Regions from separate parts of the Paenarthrobacter sp. NPDC091669 genome, predicted to be linked through region 2. Evidence: riboswitches for the same ligand, from Rfam matches in the RefSeq annotation. Region 2 holds a riboswitch; each other region holds the start of a gene.
The links. Region 2 has a riboswitch for thiamine pyrophosphate ahead of thiO (glycine oxidase ThiO). Riboswitches for the same ligand answer to the same signal wherever they lie in the genome.
Positions count from the first base shown of each region.

Region 1: it holds a riboswitch for thiamine pyrophosphate, as region 2 does, so the genes downstream of both, ACIQLI_RS15135 (ECF transporter S component) here and thiO (glycine oxidase ThiO) in region 2, are expected to answer to the same signal.
Region 3: it holds a riboswitch for thiamine pyrophosphate, as region 2 does, so the genes downstream of both, thiD (bifunctional hydroxymethylpyrimidine kinase/phosphomethylpyrimidine kinase) here and thiO (glycine oxidase ThiO) in region 2, are expected to answer to the same signal.
Region 4: it holds a riboswitch for thiamine pyrophosphate, as region 2 does, so the genes downstream of both, thiC (phosphomethylpyrimidine synthase ThiC) here and thiO (glycine oxidase ThiO) in region 2, are expected to answer to the same signal.

Region 1 covers NZ_JBIVTK010000008.1:178,902-186,416, reverse strand. The annotation lists gene ACIQLI_RS15175 (Na+/H+ antiporter subunit A) at 1-100, shown strand, start outside; gene ACIQLI_RS15170 (Na(+)/H(+) antiporter subunit C) at 97-597, shown strand; gene ACIQLI_RS15165 (Na+/H+ antiporter subunit D) at 594-2,177, shown strand; gene ACIQLI_RS15160 (Na+/H+ antiporter subunit E) at 2,174-2,740, shown strand; gene ACIQLI_RS15155 (monovalent cation/H+ antiporter complex subunit F) at 2,737-3,015, shown strand; gene mnhG (monovalent cation/H(+) antiporter subunit G) at 3,005-3,397, shown strand; gene ACIQLI_RS15145 (DUF4235 domain-containing protein) at 3,499-3,759, opposite strand; gene ACIQLI_RS15140 (NUDIX hydrolase) at 3,796-4,530, opposite strand; TPP riboswitch at 4,730-4,866, shown strand; gene ACIQLI_RS15135 (ECF transporter S component) at 4,943-5,563, shown strand; gene ACIQLI_RS15130 (ABC transporter ATP-binding protein) at 5,563-7,122, shown strand; gene ACIQLI_RS15125 (energy-coupling factor transporter transmembrane component T family protein) at 7,119-7,515, shown strand, end outside.
Region 2 covers NZ_JBIVTK010000005.1:24,724-32,238, forward strand. The annotation lists gene ACIQLI_RS09870 (DEAD/DEAH box helicase) at 1-998, opposite strand, end outside; gene ACIQLI_RS09875 (RNB domain-containing ribonuclease) at 1,276-2,772, opposite strand; gene ACIQLI_RS09880 (TM2 domain-containing protein) at 2,884-3,825, opposite strand; gene ACIQLI_RS09885 (ferritin-like fold-containing protein) at 3,982-4,650, shown strand; gene thiE (thiamine phosphate synthase) at 4,712-5,395, opposite strand; TPP riboswitch at 5,423-5,541, shown strand; gene thiO (glycine oxidase ThiO) at 5,536-6,801, shown strand; gene thiS (sulfur carrier protein ThiS) at 6,798-7,034, shown strand; gene ACIQLI_RS09905 (thiazole synthase) at 7,039-7,515, shown strand, end outside.
Region 3 covers NZ_JBIVTK010000004.1:377,980-385,494, forward strand. The annotation lists gene rpmA (50S ribosomal protein L27) at 117-380, opposite strand; gene rplU (50S ribosomal protein L21) at 443-751, opposite strand; gene thiD (bifunctional hydroxymethylpyrimidine kinase/phosphomethylpyrimidine kinase) at 1,128-2,645, opposite strand; TPP riboswitch at 2,636-2,734, opposite strand; gene ACIQLI_RS09415 (Rne/Rng family ribonuclease) at 2,871-6,074, opposite strand; gene ACIQLI_RS09420 (vitamin K epoxide reductase family protein) at 6,560-7,240, shown strand; gene ndk (nucleoside-diphosphate kinase) at 7,321-7,515, opposite strand, start outside.
Region 4 covers NZ_JBIVTK010000017.1:15,532-23,046, forward strand. The annotation lists gene ACIQLI_RS21480 (RNA-binding protein) at 13-255, opposite strand; gene rpsP (30S ribosomal protein S16) at 257-676, opposite strand; gene ACIQLI_RS21490 (hypothetical protein) at 914-1,351, opposite strand; gene ACIQLI_RS21495 (VOC family protein) at 1,485-2,357, opposite strand; gene ACIQLI_RS21500 (amidohydrolase family protein) at 2,435-3,517, opposite strand; TPP riboswitch at 3,614-3,721, shown strand; gene thiC (phosphomethylpyrimidine synthase ThiC) at 3,717-5,570, shown strand; gene ACIQLI_RS21510 (alpha/beta fold hydrolase) at 5,553-6,275, opposite strand; gene ffh (signal recognition particle protein) at 6,340-7,515, opposite strand, start outside.

The DNA.
Region 1 (7,515 bases), on a different contig from region 2:
ACACTTTGAGGGCAAGGGCGCGCCCCTCGCAGAGGAAGACGCCGCCGACCTTGCAGAAGAAGCCGCTGAATCCGCAGCATCCGGGAAAGGTACCGCATGAGCATCAACCTGACCCTGCTGATCGTCATGGGCGTTTTGTACGCCTGCGGCATCTACTTGATCCTGGAGCGGAGCCTGACGCGCGTGCTGTTGGGATTGATGTTGCTGGCCAACGCCACCAACATCCTGATCCTGACCACCGGCGGATACGCCGGGTTGGCGCCCTTGTTCACCAAGGAAACCAGCCCGGACGCCTATAGCGATCCGCTGCCCCAAGCGCTGATCCTTACCTCGATCGTCATTTCCTTTGCCGTGACGGCCTTCATGCTGGGCATTATCTACCGCACGTGGGTCCTGGCGCGGCAGGACGAAATCCAGGATGACCTCGAGGACCGCCGCGTTGCGGAGACGCCAAGCTTCGACGCCGAGGACGACGCCATTGTGCCGTTGGAAACCTCGGAGTTCGCCGTCACCCCTGCCAATACCTCGGACCACACTCACCCCGAAGCCACCGAGACCCCCAGCAAGGCACCAAACCAGGAAGGAGGCAGCGCGTGAATCTCGCAAACCTGTCGCCGCTAGCTGTCCTCCTGCCAATTCTGGGTGCCGCTCTTGCGTTCCTGTTGATCCGGCATCACACCGCCCAGCGCGTGGTGAGCATCGGCATCCTGAGTGCGACGCTGCTGCTCGAGTGCCTCCTGCTGATCTCTGTATGGGATGGCGGCACAACGTCAGTCACCCTGGGCGGATGGCTGCCGCCGTGGGGTGTGGTCCTGGTAGTGGACCAGTTCTCCTCGCTCATGTTGGTTGTCTCCACCGTGGTAAGCCTTGCGGTGTTGATCTACGCCACCGGTCAAGGAATGGCCGACGGCGACCAGGAAGCACCCGTCTCGATCTTCCACCCCACGTACCTGATCCTGGTGGCGGGCGTGTCCAACGCCTTCCTCACTGGCGATCTCTTCAACCTCTACGTAGGCTTCGAGATCCTGCTGACGGCAAGCTACGTGCTCATGACCTTGGGCGGCACGGGGCCCCGCATCCGTGCGGGCGTCACCTATGTGGTGGTGTCGGTGGTGTCATCCGTGCTGTTCCTGATCGCCATCGCCATGATCTACGGGGCCACGGGGACCATCACCATGGCGGACCTTGCCATCAAATTGGCGGAACTGGACCAAGGCACCCAGAACCTCCTGCACGTCATGCTCCTGGTGGCCTTCGGCATCAAGGCTGCCGTGTTCCCGCTGTCCTTCTGGCTCCCTGACTCCTACCCGACTGCACCGGCGCCGGTTACGGCCGTGTTCGCAGGCTTGCTGACCAAAGTGGGCGTCTACGCCATGGTCCGCACGGAAACGCTCTTGTTCCCCGGTGACACCCTGAATGTTCCCCTCATGGTGGTGGCGTTACTCACCATGGTGGTGGGCATCCTGGGTGCCTTGGCCCAAAGCGATATTAAACGTCTGTTGTCGTTCACTTTGGTCAGCCACATCGGGTACATGGTGTTTGGCCTGGCCATGAGTTCCGTTGCAGGGTTGGGCGCCGCCGTCTTCTACGTGGCGCACCACATTACCGTGCAGACCAGCCTGTTCCTGGTCACAGGTCTCATAGAACGCAGGGGCGGCAGTTCGTCCATTGACCGGTTGGGCGGTTTGGCCAAGCTCTCCCCGTTGCTGGCGTTGCTGTTCTTCATCCCGGCCATGAACCTCGCAGGCATCCCACCGTTCTCAGGCTTCCTGGGAAAGTTGGGTCTCCTGCAGGCCGGTGTGGAACTGGGCACACCCTTGGCCATCACGCTGGTGGTGGGTGGCGTGGTCACCAGCCTCCTGACGCTGCTGGCCATCGCCCGCGTATGGAACAGGGCCTTTTGGCGCAAGCCCGAAGACGCCGAGTATCCGGACCCTGCTCTCCTGAATCCCGGAAACGTGGGCGTCTTGCCGCGGACCATGGTTGGTTCGACGGCGGGACTGGTAGTTTTCGGGGTCGCGCTGACGGTCTTCGCCGGTCCGCTCTTCCACGTGGCTGACGGTTCGGCAGGGATCATGCTGGATCGTTCGGCGTATATCCACTCGGTCCTGGGCGACTCGGTCGAGGTGCCACCGCTTGGGCCGCCCGAGGAACTGCAGACGGGTGATGCCAAATGAGCCGTAAGCCCATTTCATTCCGCACCGAACTGCCCCTGCTCATTTGGTTGGTCATTGTCTGGGGCGCACTGTGGCGGGATTTCAGTCCCGGGAACCTGCTGTTCGGTGCGCTGATAGCCGTGCTGGTAGCCAAGCTGTTCTACCTTCCACCCGTGGAACTGAGCGGCAGGTTCAACATCCTGCGCGCCATTCCCTTCGCCCTGATGTTCCTCGCCAAAGTGGTGGCAGCGAGCTTCCTGGTGTTGTTCCTGGCCGTGGTCAAGGGACCCAAGGTGCGCAGCGCCGTCGTCGCCGTTCCCTTGCGCAGCCACTCGGACCTGATGGTGACGGCCACGGGGCACGTCATCTCGCTGATTCCGGGTTCGCTGGTGGTGGAAGTGGACCGGTCGACGTCCACGCTGTACCTGCATGCGCTCAATATCTACGAAGAAGCGGACATCGACAAAATTCGCGAGGAAGTCCAGACCATTGAAGCGCGGTTGATCCGGATCATGGGCACGCGCGAAGAAATGGAAGCCCTCAACGCCGAAGTACGTCCTGGAATGGAAGGGGCAGCACGATGAAGGAGATCATCCTTGTGGTCACGGCGGTGATCCTCAGCCTGGCTGCCGCGGGCGCGATTGTCCGGATCGCCATCGGCCCTTCCCTGCTGGACCGCGTGCTGGCCTCGGACGTCTTGCTGGCCATCCTGGGTGCTGCACTGGCGATCGACATGGCGATGAACAGGCACCTCAACAACCTGATGCTGCTGGTGGCCCTCGCGGTGATCGGTTTCATCGGATCTGTGACCGTTGCACGGTTCGTGGCTGAACGGAGGGAGCAGAACAATGAGTCCTGATGCCACCGGCGTGGATGTCGTGGTCGATGCTGTCACCGCAGTGTTCCTGGTGGTGGGCGCCTTGATGTCCTTGGGCGCTGCCATCGGTTTGCTGCGATTCCCGGACCTCATGAGCCGCATGCACGCAGCTACCAAGCCCCAGGTCCTGGGGTTGTTCCTCATGCTTGCTGCGATTGGCCTGCAAATGCGGACGTGGTGGGTTTGGCCGGTTTTGCTGGTGGCATGGATTTTCCAGTTGTTGACGGCACCTGTGTCCGCCCACATGGTGGGTCGCTCCGCCTACCGCACCAAGCACGGCCACCGCGAGATGCTCACGAAGGACGAACTCGAGGCTGTTGTGCAACGGGCGGCTGCGGGGCAAGAACCCCGGAACGACCGCTAAAAGTCCCAGTCACAGCAAACGCGGGGTCGCTCTGCGTCCACTGGTGTTCATTCCATCAGGTGGAGGCAAAGCGGCCCCGCGTTGTTGTCTGTGGTTGCGGGCTAGACGATGTCGTGCGTCTTGGCGAAACGGGCAATGGCACGCTGGGTGCCACGGCTGGCCAGCACCTGAATCAGGGTGCTGACGAAGGCTGAGATCAGCGCAAAAGTCAGTGCTGAACGCAAGCTCGTTTCCATGTCGTCGTTGCCCAGGGGTGGTTTGCTGCCAGTGGCCTTTTCCCACCCTTTGTTGACGAGTTTGGTGCCTACGAAGCCCGCTCCGAGGCTTACTCCGGCACCGATCAGCTTGAAGAAGAGGTTCATGCCCCCAGCCTAGCCTTCCGAGGGCCGACTCAAGAGTCAGTGGCGGCTTTCGCGCTCTTTCAGGAACGCTGCCAAGGACCCAACGGGGGCCAGCACGGGAACAACAGCGTGCTCTGCCGACCAGACAGCGTCCACGGTCTCAAACCCAGCGATTTCCTTGAGCAGGTAATAGGTGGGCGGCATCAGCTTCAATGTGCCGGCCGCTTCCGCTTCCAGGATTCCGGCCACCGGCATCCACAACGATTGCCAGGCCTCCGTGGTTTGATGCTGCGGCTCGGCTCCCGGGGAAGGCTTGGCAAGGTAGAAGTAGGTGTCAAAACGCTTCGGCATGTCCGTAGGCGTGATCCAGTTGGCCCAAGGGCGGAGATCCGCAGCGCTGATGCTGAGCCCGGATTCCTCCTGGACTTCGCGGATTGCGGCTGTGAGGACAGTCCCTGCGTTGGTTTCGGCCTGCGTTGAGCTGGTGCCCGTGCCGGTGCCGGTGCCGGTGCCGGAGTTGGCGTCGGCGCCGATGGAACTCGAACACCAGGCGGCAGCGTGGCGTTGAAGCAGGTCCGCTGGATAGTCCCAGCCTGACTCGTCCGCCGCATCCACCCGGCCGCCGGGAAAGACCACCATTCCGGCAGCGAAATCCATGGTGCTGACCCTGTGCTGGACGAACGCTTCGAGCCCGCCCGGGGCATCACGGAGAAGGATGACGCTGGCAGCGAGCCGGGGCTCGGATATGGTGCCGTCGGCGGCAGGGCCATCCTGAGTGGGTAGGTCCGTCATGAATGTGCCCCTTTGCCGCGGTCGAGTCTGCTGGATCATTCTCTCAGGTCTCTTCGTGTGGCGGCGTGAGGGGTGTAGAGCGGGCCTCGCAACGCAATGCAACGCACCCCGCTTCGTCCGATTGTGACCACGGCCCGGCAACGGACCAGCGCCCGCGACACACGCAGGTGTAAACTGAACCAGCCCATCAGGGCAGATTTGATAACGACAGGGGAGCGCCGCCGTCGGACCTTGCAGAGATGCAGGAGACGCGAGGGCGCTGAGAGTGCGGACAGCCGCAGACCCTCGAACCTGATCCGGTTAGTACCGGCGCAAGGGAGTCGAGCTTCTCAGAGTGTCCGGATCCGGACGGCGCAGGCCGGTTGGAATTCCGGGGAGCACTTTCCCCTCCTGTAACCTCAGGAGGCAGAAAATGACCACGGTAAACGTGAAGAAGACCAGTTATAACTGGCGTGTTGTAGACATCGTTGTGGCGGCCTTGATCGCCATCGCGGGCGGCGTGATCTTCTGGGCATGGTCCCAGGGCGCCGCACTGGTATCCATCCCCATGAACGCGACGTATCCGCCGCTCACCGGCCTGATCGCCGGTGGCTGGATGATCCCCGCAGTCCTGGGCATGCTCATTATCCGCAAGCCGGGCGCAGCGTTGTTCTGCGAAGCCGTCGCAGCCACCGGTGAGCTGATCATGGGTTCCCAGTACGGCACCACCGTTTTGATCTCCGGTGTCTTGCAGGGCCTCGGCGCCGAGCTGGTCTTCGCAGCTTTCCGGTACAAGAAGTTCAACCTGCCCACGGCCCTCCTCGCGGGTGCCGGTGCGGGCCTCTTCTGCGGCCTGAACGACTCCTTCCTCCCATGGGGCTGGAACATCGCCTATGAGGCAATGGACAAGCTGGCGTACATCACTTTCACTACCATCTCGGGTGCCATCATCGCCGGCGCACTGTCCTGGATTGCCACCCGTGGCTTGGCGAAAACCGGCGTGCTGAGCTCCTTCGCATCGCGCAAGGCCGCGTCGGAGCCCGTCTTCAGCTGATGCCCGCCACGCAGAGCGGCAGCAACAACAGCAGCCCGGTACGGCCTGCCGCCATCTCCGCCGAGGGCTGGGGTTGGCGGCATGCCGGCCGGTCCACTCCGGCCATTCATGGGTTGGACCTCCGGATTGAACCGGGCGAGCGGGTTCTCCTTCTGGGACCATCCGGTGCCGGCAAATCAACGCTGCTGCACGCCCTCGCCGGTGTGCTGGGCGATGAGGAAGACGACTCGGACGAGTCCGGTTCACTGCTGATCGATGGCGTCGCGCCCCGGGAGCAGCGTGGCCGCGCCGGGTTGATGCAGCAGGACCCGGAAACGCAGGTGGTCTTGTCGCGGATTGGCGACGACGTCGCCTTCGGTGCCGAGAACCTTGCTGTGCCCCGGGACGAGATCTGGTCCCGCGTCCATGAAGCGCTCGACGACGTGGGGTTGCGTACCGCCGCGGGCGGCGGTTTGGCCTTGGACCACCCGACGGCGGCACTCTCCGGAGGGCAGAAGCAGCGCCTTGCGCTGGCGGGTATTTTGGCGATGCGACCCGGCTTGATCCTCTTGGACGAGCCCACGGCCAACTTGGATCCGGCAGGCGTGCTGGAAGTACGTGACGCGGTGAAGCGTTGCCTGGACAAGACCGGCGCCACACTGGTGGTGGTGGAACACCGCGTGTCCGTGTGGAAAGACCTCGTGGACAGGATCGTCGTCCTGGCACCGGGCGGAGTCCTCTTGGACGGCCCACCGGACCAGGTCCTGTCCGAGGCCCGCAGCAAGTTGATGGCTGCAGGCGTCTGGGTGCCGGGGTACGTTCCCGCAACCCGCGAACGACGCAGCCAAACCCACACCGCCCCACTGCTCCTCGCAGCCCAGGACCTCGCAGTTTCCCGGCAAAAACCGCGGCGCAAGGGTTTCAAGACCTTCCCGCCCGTCCCGGTGCAAACGGGAATCACCGCGCAGGTCAGGGCCGGCCAAGCACTGACCATCACTGGTCCCAATGGTGCCGGAAAGTCCACGTTCGCGCTCACGTTGGCCGGCCTTTTGGCGCCGGTGGACGGTACGGTGAGTGCCGCCGTCGAGCTTTCCGAGGGGGCCGGCATTGACCCGTTCAAGTGGAAAGCAGACCAGCTGATTTCACGGATCGGGACGGTGTTCCAGGAACCGGAGCACCAGTTCGTCACGGGCAAGGTGCTGGACGAGCTCATGTTTGGGCCCAGGCATCTGGGCCACGGCGAAGAACGCGTGGACGAACTGTTGGAGCGGCTGCGGCTGACTCATCTGGTCGACGCCAATCCGTATACGTTGTCCGGCGGCGAGAAGCGGCGGCTTTCGGTGGCCACCGTGCTGGCCGCGCACCCCAAAGTCCTGGTGCTCGACGAGCCTACGTTCGGCCAGGACGCCAATACGTGGGCCGAATTGGCGTCGTTCCTTTCAGAGTTGCTGGACGCCGGGACAGCCGTGGTCTCCGTGACCCACGATCAGGAGTTCAGCGCAGTGCTCGGCGGAACGGAGCTGCGGCTCGGTCCGGTACACCATGGTGAAGCCACGCATCAGGAAGCGGGTGCAGCATGAGGGATGCGTTGAACCTCCGCGGGAACCATGCCCTGCTGACCCGAGCCAACCCCTTGGCAAAGTTCGTGTCCGTTTTCCTGATTTCCCTGGTGCTGGCCTTGTCCATCGACTGGGTATCGGCGTCCACGGCCTTGGTTGCGGAGCTGGCGTTGTTTCCGCTCGCCGGGCTGACGCTCAGGCTTCTGTGGCAGCGCGCTTGGCCCCTGATCATCGCGGCCGCGATCGGCGGCTGGAGCACTGCGATTGTGGCGGCGGACAGCGGCGCTGTACTGCTCGACGTCGGACTCTGGTCCATCAGCGAAGGTTCCCTTGAGCTGGGGCTGGGTTTCATGGTGCGCGGGTTGGCGATCGCGTTGCCGGCGATCCTGCTAATGACCTGCACGGACCCAACGG
Region 2 (7,515 bases):
GCACGGAGAGCCTGCTCGCGGGCGCCCTGGCCGAGGTCGCCGTGGATGGCGGCAGCGGCAAAACCGCGGTCGACGAGTTCCTCGGCAACCTTGGCAGCAGTGCGCTTGGTCTTGGTGAAGATGATGGTGCGGCCGCGGCCGCGTGCCTGGAGGATGCGGGCCACAACTTCAGACTTGTCCATGCTGTGCGCACGGTAGATCAGCTGGCGGATGTCGCGCTTGGTCAGGCCTTCGTCGTCCGGATCTGCAGCGCGGATGTGGGTGGGCTGCGTCATGTAACGGCGGGCCATCGCGATCACGGGGCCGGGCATCGTCGCTGAGAAGAGCAGCGTCTGCCGAACGGCGGGGGTGCCGGCGATCAGGGTCTCAACGTCCGGAAGGAAGCCGAGGTCCAGCATTTCGTCAGCCTCATCAAGAATCACCATCTTGACGTTCTTCAAGCTCAGGTGCTTCTGCTTGTAAAGGTCGATCAAACGGCCCGGGGTACCGACCACGATTTCGACGCCCTTCTGCAGGGCATCGACCTGGGGCTCGTAGGCGCGGCCACCATAGATGGTGGCAATGCGGGCGTTGCGCTTGCGTGAAGCGGTCTGGAGGTCGTTGGCAACCTGCACCGCGAGTTCACGCGTCGGGACGATCACCAGGGCCTGGGGTGCACCCGGGACGGCAAGCTTCTCGTAGCCGGCGTCGTCGCGGCCGGCTACGCGCTGGAGCGCGGGGATGCCGAAGCCCAACGTCTTACCGGTGCCCGTCTTGGCCTGGCCGATGATGTCATGGCCGCTCAGGGCCACCGGCAAGGTCATTGCCTGGATGGGGAAGGGGTGCGTGATCCCGGCATCGGCCAAGGACTCAACAATGTCAGCGCGGACGTTGTAGTCGGCGAACGACTTTTCTTCGATCTCGTGGGGCTTTTCATCCGAGACGATCGTTTCCTCGGGTTCGAGAATTTCGGTTCCGGTGGGGTCGGTCAGGACTTCATGGGTGTGCAATTCACTCACAGGGAGTTTCCTTATTCATTTAGGCATTGGCGCTGCGTGCTCAACGGGGGCGGTGAAGCCGTACCGGAGCACGAACTGGCGCGCAAGCATATCCAGTGGAAGCCGATCGCGGGCTATCTAAGTACTGGCACTGGTGACCAGTTGGTACATCTCAAGATCGCGTAGGGGCGGGCTTGTTGACTTCAAAAATTAACTGAATCAACGACCGGGCATCCATTACTACAGGCCCAGTCTATCCTCTGGGAGCCATAAAGCCCGGATCATGGGTTCAACGGGGTCAGCGCCGCAGCTCGAACCTGATCTCCCGGCTGGCAATATCCGCCGTGACAAGGCGTACCCGCACCTTGGTCCCGGACTCCAGCTCGCCGTCGCAGCGTGCGGTGACGGCCGGTTCTGCGATCTGGACGACGCCGTACGGACCGCTCCCGTTTCCGTTGGCTTTATTGCCATTGGCTCTGTTGCCGTTGCTGTTTCCATTCGAAGGCCTGGACCCTGAAATCACCACGGCGTCGAACTCCTGGCCCACGTGGTTGGCTATCAGTGCGGCTTCCACGGTGTCCAGTGCCGCACGCTCAAGCCGTCCAGCCACTTGGTCCGAGGCCGCCATGATCTCCGGCAACGAGGGAAGGGCATCACGGGCCCAGCGCGGAATGTCCTCGTTGTTACTGAGGGCCTCGCAGATGACCAGGACAAATCTGTCAATGAGGCGTCGCAGCGGTGCTGTGGTGTGGGCGTAGGGAGCCCCGATGGCCGCCTGGATCACTGTGTCAGGCACCTCGCCGTCGAAGGGCGTGTAACCGGCGCCCCTGAACAGTGTCCCGGCAGAGTGCAGGATGGCCAGCTGCCTGGGGTCGGACGCATCCAAAGTCCGCAAGTACTCGCCGTAGCTGGCCTGGCCGTCCCACGGTTTGCCCAGCGCAGTGGTTTGCCGCTTGAAATGCTGCAGTGAGCGTTCGTCCGGGGCGGGCATGGTGCGGAGGATGCCCACTTTCCCTTCCAGCATCAGTTGTGCGGCCGCCATTCCGGTCATCAGGGAGATCTGTGCGTTCCAGTCTTCCACCGGCAACGACGGGGCTGCAACGATCCTGTACCCGCCGCCGTCGGTCGCCTGCACGATTTCCTGCTCCGGCATGTTGAGGCTGGCGCCGCCGCGCAGCCGTTCCAGCTCGACGCGCTTCAGTCCCACTTCTTTGAGGAGTTGGAGAACAGGCGGGGCAGTGCCGTCGTCGATCTGTTGTTGAGCACCCTTGTAGCTCAGCTTGGCCCGGCTGCGGACGGTGGCCCGGGCTACGGTCACGGACACCACCTCTGCATCGGCGTCGAGGTCGAAGTTCCACACAAAGGCACTGCAATCCTGATCGGCCAGCAGGCTTCCGGCGTTTTCACTGATGACCTCGGGGTGCAGCGGGATCCTGCCGTCAGGTGCATAGAACGTTTGTCCGCGGAGCCGGGTCTCGGCATCCAATGCTCCTCCGGGCGTCACAAAGGACGGCACGTCGGCGATGGCGTAGAGGACTTTGTAGCCGTCCCCGGCACGATCAATGAAGAGGGCTTGGTCCAGGTCAGTCGACGTAGCGGGATCAATGGTGACAAAGGGGACCTCACGCAGGTCCTGATCCGGCAGCTTGAGGTTTTCCACGGCACGCTCTGCCTCTTGTACTGCTTCGGCAGGGTACGCGGTGGGGAGTTCCAGTTCCGTCCGCAAGGCCGCAAGTGCTTCAGCGAGCTGGTCCGACGAATCGTCGACGTTGGGTGCTATCCGATGATGTGACACGAAAATCAGGGTAGCCCGAAACCGGCGGATAGTCTTGGCCGCCGCACGCAAAAGCCCGCTGCCCCAGAGGGCAACGGGCTTTCATAAAGCTGGTTTTGACCAAACAGGCGGTCAGCTGGCCGGCGTCAAAGTGAAGGTAGCTGCCTTGTCCCCGAAGTCGTTGTTGATGACCACTGTGGTGGGACCGTTTTTGATGTCGAAGGCGATGACGCCCTGCTGTACGTCTCCTGCGGCGACATCGCCGGAGACCAGACCGCCCAGACCGTCGTCAAGGAAGATCCGGTCGCCCTCTTTGCCCTCAGCGTCGAAGGCGTCGAAGTTGCTGGGCGCGACGAAGCTGGAGCCGGCGGTGGTCTCCCAGGAAACCTCCAGCAGGAGGAACCCGCCGTTGAGCGGCTTCATGTAAGCCATTTCCGGGATTTCGGTGGTGTACCCGGTGTTAAGGATGGTGACGTTGACGGTGTTGCCCTCGGACACCGTGACCTCGAAGGAGTTCCCGTCACCGGCAGGGCCCTGTGACGGGGCCGGGGCTTCCTGCGAAGCCGACGGTGCGGCGGGGACGGGCGTGGCCTGTCCTTGGACCGCAGCGGCCACCAGCGTCAAAGACAACACAGTGGACACGATTCCAACAACCAGGCCGGCGAACCAGACGACGAGCGTGATGATCCAGGCCTTCTTCTTGTTTTCCGGATAACCCTGCAGGGGTCGGCCCTCTTTGTCCCGCGCGTTGCCGGTCAGCGTGATGATCAGGTCCACGATGGACCAGATGCCCAGACCGCCCGCAGTGAGCAGTTTGGCAATGCCGGTGCCGATCTTGCCCAGGTAGAAGCGGTCAACACCGAGGCCACCAAGGAGCAAGGACAGAAGCCAGGTGACCATGAAGGACTTGGCCGGGGCGCCCATGCCGGGTGCACCGTAAGGGCTGGAACCCGGTCCCGGCTGGTACGTCTGCTGCCCGCCTTGGTACTGGTTGCCGAAAGCGCCGGGTGCAGGGGGAACTGGCGGAGCCCCGTTCCCGTTGTTGGGCGCGGGTGGGTAGCTCGGGTTACTCATGGGACATCCTTCAGGGGAGTGGGTGCGAGGAGGAGGACATGCGGCCTTGGGGCAGGCCTGACAGTCAACTCACTTCCAGCCAGCCTAGTAGGACCAACGCCGCTAACAGCTAATCTCCGCGGGCGGGGTGTGGAGGGCCGGGGATAGTCTTGGATCATGGGCACTTCCCGGGACGCCGCACCTTCTGCTGGAGAACTCGCCGCGGAACTCCTGGGTGCCATGGCCTACGGCGAGTTGTCCGCTTTCGGCCGGCTTTCGTTCGATTCCCGATACGCCCCCACGCTCCATGACCGGTCAGTGCTGGCAAAAATCGCCGTCGGCGCGTACGGAAACTTCGCGCTGCTGAGCGATCGGCTCGCGGAAATGGGCCTCGATCCCGAGGAAGCCATGCTGCCGTTCCAGCGTTCCTTTGATCACTTCCATGAACGCACCAAGCCCGGGGACTGGTTCGAATCCGTGATGAAGGCGTACGTCATCGACACCGTCTCCTCGGACTTCTACCGGGCTGTCGCTGCTTTCCTCGATCCAACAACACAGCAGTTCGTGGACCGGGTTGCCGCTCCCGACCAAGCAACCGAGGTTCTTCGAGTCCTTTTGCGGCGGGCCTTGGCCGATGACCCTCGACTGGCCTCACGCCTGGCGTTGTGGGGCCGCCGGCTGGTGGGGGAAGCACTGACGCAGGCGCAGAGGGTGGGCATGGAGCACCCGCAGTTGGGGCCAACGCTAAAAAGCGGTGGCGATGCCCGCGCCGCAGTCAAGAGACTGACCGGCGAGCTCGCCGAGCGGCATTCACGCCGGATGACGGCCCTGGGCCTCACCGCATGACGGCTTGACCAGGCCTCACCCTGAACGCCGTGAACGGCTTTAACGGCTTTAACGCCCAGGCTCAGGCGGCGTCCAGCGCCTCCAGCAGCGACTTGGCTGCCGTCGTCGGATCCGCAGCTTCGGTGATGGCACGGACCACGACGATCCGGCTGGCTCCCGCAGCCAGTACCTGCTCCACGTTGCTGAGATCGATCCCTCCGATGGCGAACCAGGGCAGGTTCACGGCACCGCCGGTGGTCTCATCTGCACGCTTGCTCGCTTCTGCGGCATATGTGACCAGGTCCAGTCCCACGGCTTCGCGGCCGGGTTTGGTCGGGGTTGCCCAGACCGGGCCTACACAGAAGTAATCCAGGCCTCCCTGTCCTGGTGAGGCTGCGATGGCCGCATTGACCTGTTCCGGGGAGTGGGTGGAGAGACCGATCGTGACGGGCTCCGGAAGCAACCTTCGGGCCACCGTCAACGGGAGGTCTTTTTGCCCGATGTGGAACACCGGAGCCCCGGAAACATTGGCAACGTCGGCGCGATCGTTGACAGCCCAGAGCCGTCCGTGACGTTGCGCAACTCCTTGCAGGACCGCCAGCAATTCCAACTCCTCGGCAGCTTCCAGGGTTTTGTCGCGCAGCTGGATGATGTCCACGCCACCCTCAAAAGCGGCGTCCACGAAGTCTTCAAAATCGCCTTGCCGCTTCCGGGCATCAGTGCACAGATACAGGCGGGCAGTGGCAAGGGCATCAGTCGGGGTCATGGAAACCAGAGTAGTTCCTCTAAACTGGGCACGTACTGCGGGAGCCGCGACGTTCGTTATATGACCGTCCGGCTGAGAGGGCTTCAGCGCCGACCGCTTGACCTGATCCGGCTAGTACCGGCGTAGGGAAGGAAACCGGAATGGCAGATCCCCGCCAAACCTCCATGCATGCCGACGTAGCTGTCATTGGTGGCGGCGTCATCGGTCTGGGCATCGCTCACGAAGCACGACGACTTGGCCGCTCAGTGGTGCTGATCGACCCCGCACCGGCCTCGGGAGCCACGTTCGCTGCCGCAGGAATGCTTGCCCCCGTCAGCGAACTGCACTACCAGGAGGAAGACCTCCTCGAGCTGATGCTGGAATCGTCCCGGCTGTGGCCGTCCTTCGCCGCAAGCCTGAGCCACGGAGGAGAAGACACCGGATACCGCACGACGCCGACACTCGCCGTGGGTGCCGACGCCGCGGACCGCAGGGCGCTTGCAGATCTTCGTGCGGTGCAGCGTGCCGCAGGCCTGGGAATTGAGCCGCTTTCCCTGCGCGACGCCCGGGATCGCGAACCCCTCCTCAGCCCCCAAATTTCCAGTGCCTTCGACATTCCCGCCGATCACCAGGTTGATCCCCGGAAGTTGGCGGCATGCCTGCTGTCTGGAATGGCACGCCACGCGGCCAGCGACTCCACCTGGGTTTCGGGCGCCGATGATGGGTTCGCCGTGGCTTCCACGGCGCGCCGTTTGCTCTGGGACGGAGGGCGGGTTTCAGGAGTTGAACTCGAGTCCGGTGCCGCTGTTCACTCCACCGAAACGGTGGTCGCCAACGGACTGGGTGCGGCAGGCCTGGAGGGGCTCCCCGACAGGCTCAGCCTTCCCGTGCGGCCGGTGTATGGCGACATCCTCAGGCTTCGGGTGCCTGAACACCTCAGGCCACTCCTCACCTCCACCGTCCGCGGGATGGTCCGCGGAGTGCCCGTCTACATCGTGCCCCGGGACGACGGCACGGTAGTCATCGGGGCCACCCAACGCGAGGACGGACTATCGGCGTCCTCCAACGTGGTCTCAGCCGGGGGCGTCTACCAGTTGCTGAGGGACGCCCAGGCCTTGGTCCCCGCAGTGGCGGAACTTGAACTGCTCGAAGCAACGGCCCGGGCCCGCCCCGGCACTCCGGACAACGCCCCGTTGCTTGGACGGGTCGCCGGTACCAGCGGGGATGTTGATGGCCTGGTGATCGCCACGGGATTCTTCCGGCATGGTGTCCTCCTGACGCCTGTGGCGGCGCGGATCGTGGGCGGGCTGATCCACGGCTCGCCGGACCCCCGCTGGGCCCCGTTCCGCCCCGATCGCTTCGAGACCACGACATTCCCAGTGCGGGCGCTCACGCCGGCACACGCACCCAGCAAGGAAACAGCATGAACATCAAACTCAACGGATCCGATCACGCCGTGCCGGAGGACGCTTCGGTCAGCACCCTGGTCACGGCCGTCACCGGCCGCGTCCTGGACCACCGCGGACAGGCAGCCGACGGCGGCAAGCTGGGTGTCGCCGTCGCCCGCAATTCCGAGCTGGTGCCGCGCAGCCAATGGTCCGCAACGGCGCTCGCCGACGGAGATGAACTCGAACTTGTTACCGCAGTCCAAGGAGGCTGACAGCATGACGACAGCAAACACAGAGGTCATTACTGACGCCCTGGTGATCGACGGCGTCCACTTCGGCTCCCGCCTGATCATGGGCACGGGAGGTGCCCCGAGCCTGGACGGCCTGGGCGCGGCGCTCCTGGCGTCCGGGACTGAGCTCACCACAGTGGCCATGCGGCGCTATTCACCCGCCGAAACAGGATCCCTCTTCCAACTCTTGGTAGATCACGGCATCCGCGTGCTGCCCAACACCGCCGGTTGCTTTACGGCCAAAGACGCCGTGATGACGGCTGAACTGGCGCGGGAGGCCCTGGAAACCGACTGGGTCAAGCTGGAAGTCATCGCCGACGAACACACGCTCCTTCCAGACGCCGTGGAACTGGTTGAGGCAACGGAACAGCTGGTGAACCGTGGATTCAAGGTCTTCGCCTACACCAACGATGATCCCGTCCTGGCCCTGCGCCTCGAGAACCTGGGTGTCACTGCTGTGATG
Region 3 (7,515 bases), on a different contig from region 2:
CTGTTGCCAGCGCTGTTGCAAAACCAGTGCGCTAAAGCGCCCTAGTCGATTGTAATGCGGTTAAAAGAACGGTGGAGCGGGCCGTTTGGCCCGCTCCACCGGTTCAGAACTTGTTTTTACTCTGCAGCTGCAGCAGCAACGATGTTCACTACGCGACGTCCGCGGCGAGTACCAAACTCAACCGAGCCGGCCTGCAGGGCGAACAGGGTGTCGTCGCCACCGCGACCTACGCCTGCACCGGGGTGGAAGTGCGTGCCACGCTGGCGAACGATGATTTCGCCTGCGGAGACTACCTGACCACCGAAGCGCTTGACGCCCAGGTACTGTGCGTTGGAGTCACGACCGTTGCGAGTGGAACTCGCGCCTTTTTTGTGTGCCATGTGAAATGCCTGCCTCTAAATTTCTGGGGAAACTGAAAAACCTGAACAGCGGGTAACGAAAGTTACGCGATGCTGGTGATCTTGATCTTGGTCAGTTCCTGACGGTGACCCTGACGCTTCCGGTAGCCGGTCTTGTTCTTGAACTTCTGGATGACGATCTTCGGACCACGGAGGTCCTCGAGGATCTCAGCCGTAACCTTGACGTTGGCCAGTTCCGCAGCTGCGGAGGTGACCTTCTCGCCGTCTACCAGGAGCAAGGCGGGCAGCTCAAGCGTGCTGCCGGCTCCACCGGGGACGCGGTTAAGCGTTACGTAGTCTCCAACGGAAACTTTTTCTTGGCGGCCGCCTGCGCGGACAATCGCGTACACCACTTGGGTACTCACTTCTCTCGACGTTTATAACTAAATTTGCGTGCGGAACCTGGAACCGAAATCAGGCTTGGTTCGCGCTGTGCCTCAACGCCGTGGACTTCTGATCGAAGTCCGCGAGTCATCCCTTGAACAATTCCAAGGGGCATAACCCAAGTGTTGGCGTAAGCACCGAAGATCAAGATTACGCTAGTTTGACCCTCGGCTGCAAATGAGGCCGGGTCCGGAGGCTACCACGTGACTTGCATCACCAGTTGTAACGGACTCTCCCGGCACCGTGCCCATACAGCCTACAGGGTTTGGAGCGATTAACGTGATTTGACCCGCGACGCGCTGAGGCGCCTTGGGACCCGGGGATAAAAAGCCCGCACTGAAACGGTCAGGCGAACAGCCGCGGAGCGTCGAAGAATGCAGTCTCATAGCGGCAGGACTGGGCAAACGCCTCCAGCATGGACGCCCTCTCGCCCTCGGAAGCTGCCGCCGCAGCGGCGTCCGTGAAATTGATCGCATTCCTGGTGGCGGCAGCAAACTCTTCATCGGCGTAGGTCCTGAGCCAGTCCGCGTAGGGATGCGCTGCCGGGGCTCCCGCGTCCACGAACGATGCGTGGAGCTGCTGGCCCACCTCTGCGTAGAGCCAGTAGCACGGCAGGATGGCCGCCAGCACCACGGCGTAACTGCCGGCGGCCGAGGATGCCAGCAAGTGGTCCACATAGGACTTGGTGACGGGTCCGGTCACCGGGGATGCCTCGCGGGTACTGAGCCAATTCCTGTGCAGTTCCGATTCGACCTCAAGGCACTGCTGTGAGGCTTTCGCCCAGAACAGTTGTTCCTCCTCCGTGGGCGCAAGGGCGCCCGCTCGCGCCAGGACCCTGGAATACCCGTTGAGGTAGATGGCGTCCTGGGCAAGGTAGTAACTGAACGCTGCTTCAGGGAGGTCGCCCGACTGCAGGCCGTCGATAAAGCTGAGCTTGTGGATTGCCGCGAGTTCCGGAGCGGCTTCCTTCCACAGCGCCGCGGCGAATTCCCCCGGCCTCAGGACCTGATGGTGGTGAAAATGGTGGACCGGCCCATTTCCCTTGCCTACGTCGAGGCTGTCCGAATGCAGCAACGCCTGGAGCAACCACGGCTTGACCTCGCGCAGGGAAGCTTCCCAATCGCCGGTGCGGGCCTGGACTGTGGCCAGAGCGGACGACAACGAACAGCCCGTGCCGTGGCTGTTCTTCGTTTCGATGCGGGGTCCGGCTACCTCAATGACATCCTGCCGCAGGAGTCCGCTGGTGTTGACCAACGCGTCCGGGCATTCCGTCCCTGCCAGATGTCCGCCCTTCACCAAAACCGTGGTGCCGCACTCAGCAGCCAGCCGCTTGCCCTGGTTCAATGCCGACTCCCAATCAGCAGCTTCAGGCTCCCCCAACAGCATGGCAAGCTCCGGGAGGTTCGGGGTAATAAGGTCTGCCAACGGCAGGAGGGCGCGCAGTGCCTGCTCGGCGGACCCTCGAAGGAGGCGGTCACCGCTGGTGGCCACCATCACCGGGTCAAGGACCACGACGGCGGGACGCACCGCCTCAAGCCAGCCGCGGACCTCATCGATCACCGCAGCGTCACCGAGCATTCCGATCTTGACGGCATCGATGGCGATGTCCGTGCTGATGGCTTCCAATTGCTGTCGCAGGAACTCCACGGGTGGAACGTGCACGGCACTGACACCCAGCGTGTTTTGGGCCGTCAACGCGGTGACCGCCGCCATGCCGTAGCCCCCCTGGGCGGCAATGCTCTTCAGGTCTGCCTGGATACCGGCACCGCCGGAGGGGTCCGATCCCGCGATACTCAATACACGGGGCGTTTCGCGGCCGGAAACAACCAGAGGGTACACGGAAGAATACGACGATGACGTCATGGGGACATCCCTTCGCCGGTGCTAACCGGACAGGTTCAACGGGTCTGGATCTCAGCCTGGCCCAATGCCCGGCACCCCGTGTCAGTCCACCAGCGTAGCCGGGATGCAGCGAAGCCTGGGAACTGCGCCACGCACAAGACCGGATATGACCGCCGGGAGAGGACAGCAAAGGGCCCTGCAGTACCCGCCTGTGACGGTGACTGCAGGGCCCTTGCGGATCAGATGCTAGAGCTCCGAAGCGGGAACGCCAACCCCAAGGATGATGGGTTCCTCGGACGCCACCTTCTTGGCAGGCTCCGCCGGCGCTTTGGCCTCATGTGCCGTTCCGCGCGCTGCCGTAGCTGTTACCTCGTGGTGCTCAACGCTGGTCTCATTGGCTGCGCCCTGGGCACGGCTGGCACTGCGGTTGCGGCGCCCCCGACGTGACTTCGAAGCCGACGCGGCTTCAGGGTCCTCATCTACGTGCCCCGCCACGGCGGCTTGCGGCGCAGCGGCTGCCTTGGAAGGAACCACGGTTTCGGGCTTTGCCTCGGGTGCCGCGCCAAGGTGGGAGAACGCTTCGGCCAGGAGATCCAGGCTCATGGCGGGCTTGGCGGCAGGCGGTTCCTCGTGGTGTTCCCCGAATGGCAGGGCCACCTCGTCCCCGCCGAATCGCAGAACCGGAGTGGACCGTGCCTCCCGAACCGGTGCTTCGCGCTCTGATTCGTGGTCGGCGTGCTCTCCGGCCTGGGGCTGTGAGGCAACAGGCGCCTCGTGCTGGCCGCTTGCCCGCGCCTGCTCTTCTGCACGGTGGACTTCGTCATCATGAAGGTGGGCAGCGTGGGCGGCAGCAGCGATCGTCGCCAGCGCAGCCCGGGTTGCCTCTGCCTTGGCCTGCTTTGCCGGATCCTGCGGCTCGGAGGCCGCGGGAGGTGCAGCAGGGGCGGAGGCAGTGGTGTGGACCGGCGCGGGAGCCTCGGCGACAGCCTGTCCCCCACCCTTGCCACGGCGCCGCTTGCGTTCCGTCCGGGCGGTGGGTTGCTGCGCCTCAGTGTGCGGGCGGTGGTGCTCGGCGGCCACGACGTTGGCGCGGCGGTGCTCCACGGGCTCGTCGTGGGTGACCACGCCGCGGCCGGCACAGTGCTCGCACTGCTCACCGAAGACCTCAAGGAGGCCGGTACCCATGCGCTTGCGGGTCATCTGGACAAGGCCCAATGACGTCACTTCAGCCACTTGGTGCTTGGTGCGGTCGCGGCCAAGGCACTCAACCATGCGGCGGAGGACGAGGTCGCGGTTGGACTCAAGGACCATGTCGATGAAGTCGATGACAATGATGCCACCGATGTCACGCAGGCGAAGCTGGCGAACAACTTCCTCAGCAGCTTCGAGGTTGTTCTTGGTGACGGTTTCTTCAAGGTTTCCACCGCTGCCGGTGAACTTACCCGTATTGACGTCCACCACGGTCATGGCTTCGGTGCGGTCGATGACCAACGAGCCACCGGACGGGAGGAAGACCTTGCGTTCCAGTGCCTTGTGGATCTGCTCGTCAATGCGCCACGCACCGAAGATGTCCTGGTCCTTGGTCCACTTCTCAAGGCGGCCCACAAGGTCGGGGGCAACGTAGGTGACGTAAGCCTCAATGGTGTCCCAGGCGTCGTCGCCGGAAACGATCAGCTTGGAGAAGTCTTCATTGAAGACGTCACGGACCACCTTGATGGTCAGGTCCGGTTCGCCGTAGAGCAGTTCCGGTGCCAGGACCTTGGTGGAGGAAGCCTGGCCTTCGATGCCTTCCCACTGGGCGCGCAGGCGGTTGATGTCATGCGTGAGTTCTTCTTCCGACGCACCTTCAGCAGCCGTGCGGACAATGACGCCGGCGTTTTCCGGCAAACGGTCCTTCAGGATGCGCTTGAGGCGGTTGCGTTCGACGTCGGGGAGCTTGCGTGAAATGCCGGTCATGGAACCACCGGGCACGTACACCAGGTAGCGGCCGGGCAGGGAGATCTGGCTGGTCAGGCGGGCACCCTTGTGGCCTACGGGGTCCTTGGTGACCTGGACCAGGACGGAATCGCCGGACTTCAGCGCATTCTCGATCCGACGCGGCTGGCCTTCGAGGTTAACCGCATCCCAGTTGACTTCACCTGCGTACAACACGGCGTTGCGGCCGCGTCCGATGTCCACGAAGGCAGCTTCCATGGACGGCAGGACGTTCTGGACCTTGCCCAGGTAGACGTTGCCGATCAGGGAGTCCTGCTGTGTCTTGGAGACGAAGTGCTCGGCAAGCACGCCATCTTCCAGAACGCCGATCTGAATTCTGTCGTCGCGCTGGCGGACAATCATCTGGCGGTCCACTGATTCGCGGCGGGCCAGGAACTCGGCCTCAGTGATGACCTGGCGGCGGCGTCCGGTCTCACGGGATTCGCGGCGGCGCTGCTTCTTGGCTTCAAGCCTGGTGGAGCCCTTGACGCTGGTCACGCGATTGGAGGGAGCAGTTTCCGTGATGGGGCGGGGAGCGCGGACGCGGGTCACCGTGTTGGGCGGATCGTCGTCCGAGCCGCCGGTCAGTTCAAGGTCCTGGTCGCCACGGCGGCGACGACGACGTCGACGCGAAGTCACCCCTTCGTCGGAGGCTTCAGCAGTGGGAGTTTCCTCGTCCTCGGACTCGGCTCCATCTTCGGTTTCACTCTCTTCGCGTTCGGTCCCGCGGCGGCCGCGGCGGCCACGGCTCCGGCGACGGCGGCGACTGCCGGCATCTTCCAGCTCATCCTCGGCACCGGTCCCGGCTTCTTCCGCGGGCTCCTCTTCCTTCTCCTCCACCGCGGCAACGCGGGGAACAGTAGTGAGGTCCGGCGCCTGGAAAATCATGGACGTGATGGAGACGGGCTCCAGGAAGAGCGAAGCAGAGCCTGCAGCGGCGGCTTCCTCGTCTTCGGGGGTTGCCTCAACAGGAGCCGCATCAACGGCAGGTGCTTCCGCAGCAGGCGACGCTTGCTGGGAGGCGGCGTCCGGCGTCGTGGTTTCCACAGTGGCTTCAACTGTGCTTTCCGCAGCAACGGCTGCTGCTTCGGTGGCGGGCGCCTCGGCTTCAACCTTGGGCTTGGCAGTACGACGACGGCGGATCGGCTTTTCGGGGGCGGGCTCGGCGGCGGCTTCGGGCTGGGTCTCTACAGCGGCTTCCGGCGCGGCAGCAACGTCGTCACCCAAGCCGGGCAGTGGCTCAGCGGGTTCTGCCTTTTTACGGGAGCGGGTACGGCGAACCGGCGCAGCGGGGGCCTCCGTTGACTCAGGAGTCTCCGTCGATTCAACGACGGGCGCTGCTGCAGCCTGCACCTCTGCATCAGCTGCAACTTTGGGCGCAGCCTTGCGCCGGGTCCGGGTGGTTTTCTTTGGCGCTTCCGCTGTTTCCGCGGGAGCTGCCTCGTTATTAACGGCTACAACCTGGTCATTATCCATATGTGGCAACACTCCTGCCCCAGCGACACCGCCACATCCGGCGCCCAGTGGGGCAAATATTGTCAAAACCCGCAGGCGTTGACAGAAGTCGGTAGTATGCTCTCCGGTTCGCACCATCATTGGGGTGCGGCAGCCCTGGAAAGCCGGCGCCATTGTTCTGAAACCCGTTGTTCTGCTGCCACAACCAGGTGCCGTCCATTGTCATGGCGGGCCCACCAAGGATCACGTGATCCAGGCATGCCCAGCTCATACTGGCGGTCTTGGGAACAAAGTCACCGGACCGGATTCCGAATGTGGATCGGGTTCCGGCCATGTTCATTCTCTCACACCCGTTCACCTTCCTACGGTAGGCCGCTGTGTCGCAGCTCCTGGGGAGCAGGCACAACCAGAAGCTTGGGGGCTCCGTCCAGCCTCCGGAGTTACAATCCTCCCAAGAGCCCATACCGGCGTGGCCGGACCGTACGTTGAAAAGGACCAGATCCGCGATGCCGAGCACAGCCAGGGAAAACCTGGCCAACCAATCCACCAAGTCCGTGGAGGTTTCCTCCACGCAGGCAGGTCCGCACCAGGATTCACTCCCCCGGACAGTCCGTGACAAACCCTTTGCCTGGCTGATGCTGATCACCGGTGTGATCGGCTGGGTGGCGTCCGGAGCCTTGGTTCTGGAGAAGCTTGAAGTACTCAAGGACCCCAACCACGTGACCGTCTGCGATGTGAATCCCTGGGTCTCCTGCGGCGCGGTCATGCAGACACCTCAGAGTTCCGTGTTCGGGTTCCCCAACATGTTCATCGGCATCGTTGCCTTTGCCGTCATCATCACCACGGCGATGGGCATCCTCGCGGGGGCCAGGTTCTCACGAGGCTACTGGCTGGGGCTCCAGGCAGGCGTTACGCTTGGCTTCGCTTTCGTTGTCTGGCTGTGGTCCCAGGCCCTCTACGCCATCCACGTGCTCTGCCCGTTCTGCATGGTGGTGTGGGCGGCCATGATCCCGTTGTTCGTGTGGGTAACCATCCGCAATGTCACCCACGGAGTCATCAAGGCACCACCGGCGTTGGCAAAGCTGCTGGGCGAGTCCGGCTGGATCATTGTGGCACTCCTGTACGTAGCCGTCATCGCCACCATCTTCTTCTCGTTCATCCACATCTTCGTGGGGTCCTCCGCTTAGGTAAAACCCTCGCGAGATGACAGAAAAGGCCAATGTTCGTGATGAACATTGGCCTTTTCTGTAGTTTCGGCGAGGCGTGACTAGCCTGCGAACCAGATTTTGATCTCGCGCTCAGCCGAGTCAACCGAATCCGAGCCGTGAACGAGGTTCTGCTGGACTGCCAGGCCCCAGTCGCGGCCGAAGTCACCACGGATGGTACCCGGTGCCGCCGTGGTGGGATCGGTGGTTCCAGCCAGGGAGCGGAAGCCTTCAATGACACGGTGGCCCTCGAAGAC
Region 4 (7,515 bases), on a different contig from region 2:
GTGCTGAGCGCGTTACCGGCGGCGGTCGGTGTCGACGACGTCGACCCTGACCTGCTCGCCACCTGCCAAAGCCGCAACCACTGTGCGCAATGCGCGTGCGGTGCGTCCTTGACGGCCGATCACCCGTCCGAGGTCCTCCTGGTGAACGCGCACCTCAAGGGATTCCCCGCGGCGGTTGTTCTTGGCACTGACCTTGACATCCTCAGGGCTGTCAACGATCCCACGGACCAAGTGCTCGAGCGCTTCTGCCAGCAATTTACTCAGCCTCGGTGGTCTCTGCTTCAGCCTCGGCCGGAGCTTCTGCTTCGTCCTTCTTGGCCTTCTTGGTGATGGCTTCCGGAATGATGACGGAACCCTTCTCCGGTGCTACGAAGGCTTCCTTCGGAGCTTTGGTCTTCAGGGTGCCTTCCTGGCCCGGGAGGCCCTTGAACTTCTGCCAGTCACCGGTGATCTTGAGGATCGCAGCAACCTGCTCGGTCGGCTGGGCGCCAACGGAAAGCCAGTACTGGGCGCGCTCGGAAGCGACCTCGATGTACGACGGCTCTTCGGTGGGGTGGTACTTGCCGATTTCTTCAATGGCACGGCCGTCGCGCTTGGCGCGGGCATCCATGACGACAATGCGGTAGTACGGTGCGCGCATCTTACCGAAGCGCTTAAGGCGAATCTTTACGGCCACTTTTGTGGTCACTCCTGTTTCTGAAACGAGGTGAACCCGACGTTCTGCACCCGTGGGGCGGGCCATACTGGACGGTTCGAAGGACAAGATACGAGCACGGAGAGAGGGGCCGCACCGATCGAGTACCTGTCTATTGTGCCAGATGCCCGGAGCAAATACGACTTACGCCACGTGGGCCCGTGTGTTGTTGCTCACCCGCGGGGGGCGCAAAGTGCACCCAAACCCGAGCGAGGGGTGCTATTCGGACCAGACGTAGAGCCCGGAGCGCTCCACCTTTTCAACATCGGTTGCCAAGGCGGCCAACTGCTGGACGTACTGGCGGGATTGGGCGGCATCGAAGGGCATGTCGTCCTGCGCAGCCCAGGCGGCAGCAACGTCATCGAGGACATTTGCCTCGCCTTCGCTCTCGTACGTCAACAGCTCGGCCAGTGCCCGCACCATGGCTTCGGGGACACCCAGAAGTGCATCGCTGGTGACATCAACCAGGGCAAGTTCATAGTCGGCGCCGGCTGCGTGGACCGCCTGGCCGGCAAGATCACCCAACTGCTCCACTTCGAAATCGGTAATGCCGTCAATCCTGACGGCGGGGCCGGTGACACCCGCGCCCTTATCCAGGGCCGCTGCCCTCTTGAGCGCTTCATCGTGGGTGGCTACAAAAATTTCGGCAAAGCCCATGGAAACTCTCATTCCTTCGTGCTGACGGGGCGGCGGCACAAAACCCTGATTGGTTCCGTGCCGTCACTGCCCAGCCTAGTGCAGGAGTGGCCAGCGCGGCGGGAGTGATCCGGCGCTGCGGGGGTGGCGCTGCTTAGCGGACGGCGACCCGCAGTTTGTTCCGCCACGGATCCTCGAACTGAAGTTCGGCTCCGGTGTGGTGATTCTGCACCCCTGCGATCTTCAAGCGATCCGCAAGCGCCGCTACGTCGTCGGCGCCAGGGACCTCAATGAGCACTTCCCCCAGGCCCAGCGTGTCCTTGCGGGGCCCGGCGCCACGGCTGTTCCATACGTTCATGGCCATGTGGTGGTGATAGCCGCCGGCGGAAACGAACAGCGCCTGGCCGTGCCAACCCGCGGTCCTTTCGAAGCCGAGGGTCTCAACATAGAAGGCTTGGGCGGTCTCGACGTTGCCCACCTGAAGGTGGACATGCCCGATGCCGGCCGCCGCCTCGCGCTGTCCGGTCACCGCGGCTTCACTCAGGTGCTGCTGGAGGAAACGCTGCGGTGGCAGGGCTACGTTGTCCATTACCACGCTCTTGCCGTCCCACTGCCAGAGTTCCCGCGGCTTGTCGTAGTAGAGCTCAATGCCATTGCCTTCAGGGTCGGTGAAGTAGAACGCTTCGCTGACCAGGTGGTCGGCACTGCCCGCGAATGCGCGCGGCTCGTATTCGGCGGCAGTGGCGATGGTGGCAGCCAGTGAAGGCTGGTCCTGGAACAGGATGGCCGTGTGGAACAGACCGGCTTCCCCGCGGCCCGGAATGTGCAGGCCGGAGGCCGGGGCAAGGTGGACCACGGGCTTTCCGACGCGCCCGAGGTAGAGCCCGCCATCCTGCTCGGCCACGACTTCCAAGCCAAGGGCCCGCTGGTAGTAGTCGCTCATGACCTTCATGTCGCCGACCTTGAGCATGACGGTGCCCATGGTGAGTTCGGCAGGCAGAAGATCCTGGCTGAGTGGTGTGGTCATGTGAAGCTCCCGGTTCTGAGGTGGCCGCTCATCGGCACCTTCTATCCTACTAAATTACTTGAAGCTTCAATTTATTCCTAACGGACCAAGGAACCGCGCAGAACGATGTGCTTGAGGTGGGAAACAGCCTCCAGCTGGATTCTGGGATCCTCGGAACACAGCACGACGTCGGCACTCGCCCCTTCGCTGATGCCCTCGGCTCCCAGCCACTCCCGGGCGCGCCACGCCGCGGCGTCCAGGACCGCGGCCGGCGGCAGGCCGGCGTCGTGCAGTTCCTTCATTTCGTCGGCGATCCTGCCGTGCTTAATCACGCTGCCGGCATCCGTGCCCGCATAAATGGCCACACCGGCCTCATAGGCCTCCAGCACACGCTCGCGCCGCCGCTCCCAAAGCCGCACCATGTGGTCCGCATAGTCGGGAAACTTCGGGGCAGCCTGGGCAGCAATGTCAGGAAAGGTCGCGATATTGACCAGGGTGGGAACGATCGGCACGGCCTGCTCCACCAAACGCGGAAGGTGTCTCGGCAGCAGGCCCGTGGCATGTTCGATGCAGTCGATGCCTGCATCCAGCATGTCGTCCAGTGTGTCCTCGGCAAAGCAGTGGGCCGTTACCCGGGCACCTTCATCGTGGGCGGCAGCGATGGCGTCCTTGACGATTTTGGCGGGGAAGGAGGCGGCGAGGTCGCCCACGCCGCGGTCGATCCAGTCCCCCACCAGCTTGACCCACCCGTCACCATCCCAGGCTTCCTTCCGGACGGTCTCCACAAGTTGGTCGGGTTCGATTTCGTGCCCCAAACCGCGGAGGTACCGCCGGCTCCGGGCAATATGTCTTCCGGCCCGGATCAGCCGGGGCACGTCCGGACGTTGCTGGACCCACCGGGTGTCACTGGGTGATCCGGCATCCCGGATCAGCAGCGTCCCGGCGTCGAGGTCAGCCTGGGCCTGGGCGAGAGTGGTCTGCTCGTCAACGGCGCCGCCCACTCCCAAACCGATGTGGCAGTGGGCATCAACGAAGCCCGGGAGGACCCAGCCATCCAGCACGCGGTCCGGTGCCGTCGTGGGGCGCACAAACGTCAGGGTGCCGTCCACGGACCACATGCCGTACCGCTGGTCGTTCCGGGACACGAGCACGGGTCCGGTGAATTCGATGATCTTGGCCATGGAAAAAGCCTAGTCCGCAGGTCCAGGGAAGTTCAGGGGACGGCAACCCCGGACTCCATGTGACTGGGAGCCTCCGGGGAGCTGTGGTAGCTTCGTCTACGACCACACGGGGGCCCCTGCAGGGGCTGAGATCGGACTGATGCAGTCTGCGACCGTTGAACCTGTCCGGGTAATGCCGGCGAAGGAAGTGAGTAATCCTTTGAGCACCACCAAAACACAGCACAGCCCTGCCCAAAACCGGTCCGAATCCAGCGCAAAGACGCCGGAATCCGTGACCCAATCGCTGAAATCCCATTCATTGGCCTACCGCGAAGACCCGGACCACGGGATCCGGGTTCCCGTCACGGAGATCGCCTTGGATCCGTCGCCCAACGGCAAAGCCAACCCGGCGTTCCAGGTGTACCGCACTGCAGGTCCCGGCAGTGATCCCGTTGTGGGGCTTGAGCCCTTCCGCGCTCCATGGATCGAAGCCCGTGGCGACACCGTGGCCTACCGCGGACGGGAACGAAACCTGCTGGACGACGGCAAGTCAGCGGTTCGGCGCGGGGAAGCATCAGCGGAGTGGAAGGGCACCCAACCTGTGCCCCGCCGCGCCGTCGAAGGTAAAACCGTCACGCAGATGCACTACGCCAAGCAGGGCACGGTGACTCCCGAGATGCAGTTCGTCGCGTTGCGGGAGAACTGCGACGTTGAGTTGGTCCGCAGCGAGGTTGCCGCAGGACGGGCGATCATTCCGAACAACATCAACCACCCTGAGTCAGAGCCGATGATCATCGGCAAGGCCTTCCTGGTGAAGATCAACGCCAACATCGGCAACTCAGCCGTGACGAGTTCCATCGCGGAGGAGGTGGACAAACTTCAATGGGCCACTCAGTGGGGTGCCGATACCGTCATGGATCTCTCCACCGGGGATGACATCCACACCACCCGGGAGTGGATCATCCGCAACTCCCCGGTCCCGATCGGGACGGTCCCTATCTACCAGGCGCTGGAGAAGGTCAACGGCGAGGCGAACAAGCTGACGTGGGAGATTTTCCGGGACACCGTGATCGAGCAATGTGAGCAGGGCGTGGACTACATGACCATCCACGCCGGGGTGCTGCTGCGCTATGTGCCCCTGACCGCCAACCGGGTCACCGGAATTGTCTCCCGGGGCGGGTCCATCATGGCGGGTTGGTGCCTGGCGCACCACCAGGAGAACTTCCTCTACACGCACTTTGACGAACTCTGCGAAATCTTCGCCCAATACGACGTCGCATTCTCCCTGGGCGACGGCCTGCGCCCGGGCGCAACCGCCGATGCCAACGACGCGGCCCAGTTCGCCGAGTTGGATACCCTCGCCGAGCTGACAGAGCGGGCGTGGGAGTTCGATGTGCAGGTGATGGTGGAAGGACCTGGCCACGTGCCGTTCCACCTGGTCCGGGAAAATGTGGAACGCCAGCAGGAATTGTGCAAGGGAGCCCCTTTCTACACCTTGGGACCCTTGGTCACGGATGTCGCTCCTGGCTATGACCACATCACCTCAGCCATCGGCGCCACCGAGATCGCCAGGTACGGCACCGCCATGCTCTGCTACGTGACCCCCAAGGAACATTTGGGCCTTCCCAATAAAGACGACGTCAAGACCGGTGTCATCACGTATAAGATCGCAGCCCACGCCGCCGACCTCGCCAAGGGTCATCCCGGGGCACATGAGCGTGACGATGCCCTGTCGAAGGCCAGGTTCGAGTTCCGTTGGCGGGACCAGTTTGCCCTCTCGTTGGACCCTGTGACCGCGGAAGCCTTCCACGACGAAACGCTGCCGGCAGAACCGGCCAAGACCGCCCATTTCTGTTCCATGTGCGGCCCCAAGTTCTGTTCGATGCGCATCAGCCAGGACATCCGTGACGAATACGGATCGGAAGAGGCGCAGACCTCCATCGCGGAAATGTACAGCGGCATGCGCGGGAAGAGCCAGGAATTCCTGGCATCGGGCGGAAAGGTCTACTTGCCGGAACTTCAGGTACCCGGCAGCCCAGACACGCTTGAGGCCGGCTCAGGAAGCCTGAACTGACATGGCCCGGCCGACGTCGCCAACAAACGATCGGATGATCTGATCGCCGTCCACTGAATCCTGGGGCCGGTGTCCTCCCGCGGCAACACGGCGGAGGGCGCCGGTTTCCTGGAGGTACCCCGCGATTTCCTCGTACAGGGGTTCCCACCCACCGGTGAGGACCAACGTTGGGACGCCGGGCACAATGTGCAGCGGAGCCTCCCAGGGCGGGGCCTGGAGCCTGAGCCTGCGGGCGGAACGCCGCGCTTCGGGAGTATCCAATCCCCCCGTTTCGGCAGAAAACGCCCGGCGGTAGTACTCCCGCTGATAGTCGGCGTCGTTGAGCTGGCTCCGTACATCGAACAGCGGTTCCATCAGGGCGCGGTGGGAGGCCGTGGCTGGTAGCTCGGCTGTCAGGGATAAACAAGCAGGCTCGACCAAGCTCAGCGAGTACACCAGGTCCGGACGTTCGATGGCTGCAAGCATGGCGGAGATGGCGCCTTGCTCGTGCGCAACGACGTGGCCACCCCCCGTATCCGCCAAGGCATTGATGACGATGGCAACGTCCGCGGCAACGCTGGATCCCACGGGCTCGGCTGCAGCGTCAAAGCCATGCCGGCGCAGGAACAACGCGTCATAAGCGAGGGCCATGCCGTGCTGCTTCGGCCATGCCGCAGCACCGAAGCTGCCCAGGCCGTGAACGAAGACTACGCGCTGCTTATGCATTGGTTCAGCCTATTCCACAGCCCCGACATCCCAACTGCGGCGCGGTTGGGATGTCAGCCACGGCCTACTTGCCGAGGAACTTGTCGAAGCCCTTGGGAAGGTTGAGCGATGAGGGATCGAAGTCTGCCGCCCCCTGGCCGAAAGCCGCGCCCGACGGCGCAGCCGAGGCTGCGTTCGCCCGCTTGGCTTCGGCATCGCGCAACTCCTGTGCCGCTTTGGCAGGGTTGCCTGAACGCGCCTTCTTCTTGGGCGCATTCTTGCCGCCCTTACGGCCTCCGCCTGGACCTCCAAGGCCGGGCATGCCCGGCATGCCCGGCATGCCGCCGCCCTGGGCGAGCTTCTTCATCATCTTCTGGGCCTGCGCGAAGCGCTCCAGCAGGCCATTGACCTCGGACACGTGGACACCGGAACCCTTGGCGATACGGGCGCGGCGGGAGCCGTTGATGATCTTGGGAGCGACGCGTTCGTGCGGCGTCATAGACCGGACGATTGCTTCGACGCGGTCGATCTCCTTCTCATCGAAATTCTCAAGCTGCTGACGGATGTTCTGCGCACCCGGCATCATCATGAGCATCTTCTTCATGGAGCCCATGTTGCGGATCTGCTGCATCTGGGCGAGGAAGTCGTCCAGGGTGAAGTCTTCCTGGTCGGCGAACTTCTTCGCCATCCGGGCGGCTTCGTCCTTGTCCCAGGCCTTCTCAGCCTGTTCGATCAAGGTAAGGACGTCACCCATATCCAGAATGCGGGAAGCCATGCGGTCCGGGTGGAAAAGTTCGAAGTCGTCCAGGCCTTCACCGGTGGAGGCGAACATCACCGGCTTACCGGTCACGGACGCAACCGACAGCGCGGCACCACCGCGGGCGTCGCCGTCGAGCTTGGACAGCACGATGCCCGTGAAGTTGACGCCTTCATCAAAGGCCATGGCCGTGTTGACGGCGTCCTGGCCGATCATGGAGTCGATCACGAAGAGGACTTCGTTGGGGATGATGGCCTGGCGGATCCGGCGGGCCTGGTCCATCATCTCGGCGTCTACGCCAAGACGGCCGGCGGTATCGACGATCACGACGTCGTGGAGCTTCTGGCGCGCTTCCTCGACGCCTGCCTTGGCGACGGCTACGGGGTCGCCGGCAGGGTGTTCGAGCTCGGAGGTGGCACCAGGGTGTGGAGCGAACACCGGGACGCCGGCGCGCTGGCCCACCACTTGGAGCTGGGTGACGGCGTTGGGGCGCTGAAGATCGCA